One region of the Leifsonia sp. A12D58 genome, then DNA from elsewhere that is predicted to be linked to it. Evidence: predicted binding sites of a transcription regulator. Region 1 holds the regulator's gene; the other holds the start of a gene.
What was found. Region 1 encodes LexA, which represses DNA repair genes until DNA is damaged. Its sites were predicted from a motif close to TCGAACANNTGTTCGA; they were not measured.
Positions count from the first base shown of each region.

Region 2: the regulator LexA is predicted to act here: its motif matches at 1,161-1,176, upstream of ACMT3I_RS09350 (Rv2578c family radical SAM protein).

Region 1 covers NZ_JBLJAT010000005.1:36,791-39,876, reverse strand. The annotation lists gene metE (5-methyltetrahydropteroyltriglutamate--homocysteine S-methyltransferase) at 1-778, shown strand, start outside; gene lexA (transcriptional repressor LexA) at 866-1,585, opposite strand; gene ACMT3I_RS12710 (LysM peptidoglycan-binding domain-containing protein) at 1,974-2,297, shown strand; gene ACMT3I_RS12705 (histidinol-phosphate transaminase) at 2,428-3,086, shown strand, end outside.
Region 2 covers NZ_JBLJAT010000003.1:206,135-209,220, reverse strand. The annotation lists gene ACMT3I_RS09355 (malate:quinone oxidoreductase) at 1-45, shown strand, start outside; gene ACMT3I_RS09350 (Rv2578c family radical SAM protein) at 49-1,152, opposite strand; gene ACMT3I_RS09345 (thymidine kinase) at 1,311-1,934, shown strand; gene ACMT3I_RS09340 (response regulator) at 2,070-2,723, shown strand; gene ACMT3I_RS09335 (sensor histidine kinase) at 2,746-3,086, shown strand, end outside.

The DNA.
Region 1 (3,086 bases):
CGTTACCGAAAATGGCTGGGTGCAGTCGTACGGTAGCCGGTGCACGCGCCCGTCGATCCTGTGGGGAGACGTCTCGCGTCCGAAGCCGATCACCGTTGATTGGTCGGTCTACACCCAGAGCCTGACCGAGAAGCCGGTCAAGGGCATGCTTACCGGCCCTGTGACGATTTTGGCCTGGTCGTTCGTACGCGACGACCAGCCGCTCGGCGAGACTGCGCGTCAGGTGGCGCTCGCCCTCCGTGACGAGATCGGAGATCTGGAGGCCGCGGGCATCGGTATCGTGCAGGTCGATGAGCCGGCGCTGCGCGAGCTGCTCCCGCTCAAGAAGAAGGATCAGGCTGCCTACCTTGACTGGTCGGTAGGATCCTTCAAGCTGGCAACTGCCGGTGTGGCCGAGGTCACCCAGATCCACACACACCTGTGCTATTCAGAGTTCGGCGTCGTCATCGACGCGATCCGCAACCTGGATGCCGATGTCACGAGCATCGAAGCGGCCCGGTCTCGGATGGAGGTCGTCAGCGACATCAGCTCAAGCGGCTTCGACCACGGAATCGGCCCTGGTGTGTACGACATCCACTCTCCGCGGGTGCCGAGCGTCACCGAGGTCACCGAGCTGATCGAACGCGCGTTGGAGTCGATCCCGGGACGTCAGGTTTGGATCAACCCCGACTGCGGGCTGAAAACTCGCGGCTATGACGAGACTGTCGAGTCGCTGCGGAACATCCTCACGGCGACTCGCGCGGTGCGCGCGAAGTCTGAGGTGTCGGTCCCCGCATAGCGCATCTGGACACAACGAAAGAGCTGCGGGCCCGGCTGGTATTCCAGTCGGGCCCGCAGCTCTTTTCGTGGTGCGGGAGGTGCGGGATCAGACCGAACGCAGTACCGCGACGACCTTGCCGAGGATCTCGGCGTAGTCGCCCAGAATCGGTTCGAAGTTGCTATTGCGGGGGAGTAGCCAGGTGTGGCCATCGCGCTGCCTGAACACCTTGACGGTTGCCTCGCTGTCGAGCATCGCTGCCACAATCTCGCCGTTCTCTGCGGTCTTCTGCTGGCGCACGACAACCCAGTCGCCGTCGCAGATCGCAGCATCGATCATGGATTCGCCCACGACCTTCAGCATGAAGAGGTCGCCCTTGCCCACGAGCTGGCGGGGGAGCGGAAAGATCTCGTCGATCTGCTGGTCGGCAGTGATCGGGATGCCGGCAGCGATACGGCCGACCAGCGGGACCATCGCTGCGTCGCCGATCTGGGCATTGGAGAAGCCCTCTTGCTCGCTGGCAGAAGAGTCTTCGGTCGTCTGCGGGAGCTCGATGAGGATTTCGAGCGCACGGGGACGGTTGGGGTCACGACGCAGATAACCGCTCAGTTCGAGTTGGTTGAGCTGGTGGGTGACGCTCGACAGGGACGCGAGTCCGACGGCATCACCGATCTCGCGCATGCTCGGCGGGTAGCCGCGCTGGGCAACCGAACGCTGGATGAAGTCGAGAATCGAGAGCTGCTTCTCGCTCAGGCTCTTGCGTCGCCGCGTGCCGCCGGCCACTGCCTTCTCGTTCTTGCTGCGTGGACCGCTGGTCTCTTGCGTCACTTTCCTCGCCCCTTATGCCTGTCTTGCGCAGTGCGAATGGCACGTCCGCTGCAATGTCAGTGGTGTCTGATTGAGTTCAACCGAACAATCGAAACTGTATCCGGCACACCCCCTATCGGCAAACGTTTGTTCGAGTGTGTCGCACATTTCTTTTCGGTAACAACCGCAAACATGCTTGATTGTTCGAATAATCGAATATATATTCGGAACATAGATTCGCATCTGGCTCTCCCGGCCGAGAGCCAGATGCGTCCTTACCTGGAGGTTCGACATGAGCGCAGTAATTTGCATCAGAACACGTTCGACGGTGTCACCGTTCGCCGCGGCACCCGCACCAATGGCATTCGTACAAACGGCTAGTGACTCGGCAGAGTCACCAGAGTTCGCAGTGCGGGTTGCATCAACCCGGCTGCGCCTGACCCGACGTGGTCGCATCGTATTCACCACTCTGGCTGCAGCACCGCTCATTGTGATGGCATTGGTCCTTGCGGTGAATGGTGGCGTTGCTTCGGCATCAAATGCTGCGGCCTCAGGCGCTGCCGCGTTCGACTACGTCACCATCTCCGCAGGAGAATCCCTCTGGGACGTTGCTGAAACGTTCGCTCCGTCGTCAGATCCACGCGATGTCATCGCCGATATCGTGAGCCTCAACCAGCTGGCATCAGCAGACGTGGAGCCGGGGCAGCGTCTGGCCCTGCCACTGTCGAACTAAGCAGCCTGGCCGCATCTCCCTATTCGATAGGGAGCCTCGAAGGGGATCTCCGGCGCTGCGTCGGTTGCTCCCATCCGGCTCGCAGCCACACTACGTAGTGCGCCCAGCTGCCGGCGGTAAAGTTGTTCGAGTGACCAGCCTTGATGACCTCCCACTCCGTCCTGACCTGAGAGGTCAGACTCCGTATGGCGCTCCGCAGAAGATCGTCCCCGTTGCGCTCAACGTCAATGAGAACACGCACCCCATCCCCGAGGCTGTTGCGCACGACATCGTCGCGGCGCTGGCCCAGGCGATCCTCACTGTCAATCGCTATCCCGATCGCGAGTTCACCGAGCTACGCGAGGGACTCGCTCGCTATCTCGGGCACGGTCTGACCGCCGACAACATCTGGGCGGCCAACGGATCGAACGAGGTGCTCCAGCAGGTGCTGCAGGCTTTCGGAGGGCCGGGGCGCACTGTACTTGGCTTCACCCCCACCTACTCCATGTATCCCATCCTCGCTGCAGGCACCGGAACCGAGTGGATCCCAGGGCAGCGCGACGCCGACTACGAGCTCTCCCCGCAGACGGCGGCCGAGTGGGTGCAGCGGACGAACCCCGATCTGGTCTTCCTGTGCGCACCGAACAACCCGACGGGCACGCCGCTCCCACTCGACACGATCGAGGCCGTCTACAACGCCAGCACCGGCATCGTCGTCGTTGACGAGGCATACGCCGAATTCGCTCCAGTCGGAGCGCCGAGCGCGCTCAGCCTGCTGCCCGGGCGTCCGCGCCTTCTCGTGTCCCGCAC
Region 2 (3,086 bases), on a different contig from region 1:
GCGTCACTCGCGGCCACCGCTGCCGTGCTGCACCTGCCCGCTTAGCTCCTAGAACAGCGTCGGCGACAGCTCCGGTGGTAGTTCTTCGGCGATGAGCGACACGGATGCCGCACCGCGGTTTTTGACGGGAACTGCCGCGCGCTCTCCATTGGCGTCACGCATCTGACCGAGTGCTGCCGAGCGAACATCGGGAGTCTCGCGGCGGCGTCCCAGACCGTGTGCACTGATGAGCGGCTTGATCTTCGCTGCCAGCCACACACGATAGGCCTTGGGCGCGTATGCGCTCGAGCGATACAGCTCGTTGTAGCTCCGCACCAACTCGGGATGTTCCCTGCCCAGCCAGCCCATGTACCAGTCTTTGACGCCAGGGCGCAGGTGCAGGGCTGAATAGACCACCGACGTGGCACCCGCTGCCTTGGCCTGCCTGAGCGCTTCGTCGAGGTGCGACTGGGTATCGGTCAGGAAAGGCAGGATCGGCATCAGAAAAACGGAGCAGTCGAGCCCGTGCTCGCGGACAGCCGTCACGGTGGCGAGCCTGGCCTTGGTCGTCGGCGTGCCTGGTTCGACGGATTGTTGTAGTTCATCGTCATAGATGGCGATCGACATCGAGAGGTCGACGGGCACCTGCCCGGCCGCTTCTGCGATGAGGGGGAGATCTCTACGCAGCAGTGTTCCCTTGGTCAGGATGCTGAACGGCGTACCTGAGTGAGCGAGCGCCGCGATGATTCCCGGCATGAGCCGATACCGGCCCTCCGCCCGTTGGTACGGATCGGTGTTGGTGCCGAGAGCGACGCCCTCGTGCGCCCAGGACGGCTTGGCCAGCTCGGTACGCAGCACCTCTGCGACGTTCACCTTCACGATGATCTCGTTGTCGAAATCGGCACCGGAATCGAGGTCAAGGTAGGTGTGGGTCGGGCGGGCGAAGCAATAGGTGCAGGCGTGGGAGCATCCGCGGTACGGATTGATGGTCCAGCCGAACGGCATCACACTCTGGCCGGGTACGCGGTTGAGTGCCGATTTGGCAAGCACCTCATGAAAAGTGATGCCGGCGAACTCCGGCGTCTGCACACTGCGCACCAGATTGTTCAGCCTGGCCAGGCCGGGGAGTGTGCCTGCTTGTTCCGTCTGTAGTTCTTGGCCGCTCCATCTCATCAATCTAGTCGAACACAGATTCGAAGGTTAAGCAAGATAAGATTGCCTCAGGTTCGGAGGTGCCTGGCCAGGCTGCTACCCCGGGTAATGTATACCGGGCCGTCGGCGCACTCAGGCGATGGACGCGAACACCAACAACCCAGGACGGACCCGTCGCAATGGCGAAACTCTACTTCCGATACGGAGCTATGAACAGCGGGAAGAGCACTTCCATGCTGCAGGCCGCATACAACTATGAAGAGCGTGGGCACCGAGTTCTGCTGGCCAAGCCGTCGGTGGATACCCGGGGAGATACGCACATCGTGTCGCGCCTCGGGGTGAGCCGCGAGGTGGACTTTCTCATGTCACCGACCGCGAACGTGTACGCGTTGTTCCAGACGCACCGCCAGAGCGTGCTCGCGAGCACCGGCCTCGATGTGAGCGCCCTGCTCGTCGACGAAGCCCAGTTCTTCTCCGAATCGCAGGTTGACGACCTGCTGCGCATCGCGATCCTCGAGAATATCCCGGTGCTGGCGTATGGCATCCGCACCGATTTCCAGACTGTCGCCTTTCCCGGCAGCCGTCGCCTGCTTGAAATCGCACACAGCCTCGAAGAGCTGAAGACTATTTGCCGATGCGGGCGCAAGGCCGTGTTCAACGGTCGCAAGATCGATGAAAAGTTCGTTTTTGACGGTAGCCAGGTCGCAATCGACGGCGAGATGGTCACCTACGAATCGCTCTGCGGAGCGTGCTATCTGGAAGAGAGCGGGGGAGTTTTGAACGACCGCCGCCGAGTCTCATAGGCGCGCGCTATCGTTCATCGCGACCGGTGACGGCCGCAACGCTGGGTTCTGGCCTCTCTGTGCCTTAGGTTGAGTGCTATACGGAGTGACTCCTCTGTTACGCGCGCATCAACGAAGGTGAGAAAGGACTCTCTGATGGCCAGTTTTCGAGTGGCCCTGATCGATGACCACGAGATTGTGGCTCGTGGATTCGCCGACCTGTTTGCGACCATCCCCGACGTCGTCGTCGTGGCCACCACCGATAGCGTGACGAACCTGCTCGAATCAAGTGCTGCGCGCGAGGGCGTCGACCTGGTCATCCTTGATCTTCGACTTTCAGACGGCTCGACAGTTTCGGACAACGTTGACCGCCTGCGTGCGAACGGCACTGCGGTGCTCGCATTCACCGGAGGCGATGACGCCAACCTGATGCGCGCTGCAGCCAGAGGCGGAGTGCTGGGTGTCGTGCGCAAATCGGAGCCGACTGCGGTGTTGCTCGACGCAGTTGCCCGCGCAGCCGCCGGAGAGACCGTCGTGTCGACCGAGTGGGCCGCTGCCCTGGACGGCGACCCCGATCTGGCGGATGCGGGGCTCAGCCCGAGGGAGCGAGAAGTGCTCTCGCTCTATGCCGCAGGTGCGAAAGCGCCCCTGGTTGCTGATCGCACTGGTTTGTCCGAGCTGACAGTCGTCGACTACATCAGACGTGTGCGCTCGAAGTATGAGCGGGTCGGACGCACGGCAAGCACGAAGATCGACCTGTACAAGCGCGCACTGGAGGACGGCATCCTGCCGATGCCTGGTCAACGGTGATGGGGGAAAGGGTCCGACGGCAATGACGTCGTCTGGGCGAAACGTCGGCGTGGCCGCCGAGCGGATGACACGGGTGATGTACGCCGCGATCGGCCTGATCGCGTTGGTCTTCGGGTCGTTGTCGATTCAATCGGTCGTAGCGCAGTTTCCCGTCTATTCCGAACGAGTCTCCATCATCGTGTGGGCGCTTGTTTTCGGGTTGCCACTCGTGCTGGGGCTGGTGTCTCCCCGCGCACCCATCCAATGGATGCGCATGCTGGCGCTGGCAAGCGGCGGGGTGTTCCTCGGAGCATTGCTGACCGCGTTCCTGATGCCGGTCGGTCCGTTTCCTGAGGCGTATGAGATCCCGTGGATCTGCACGTT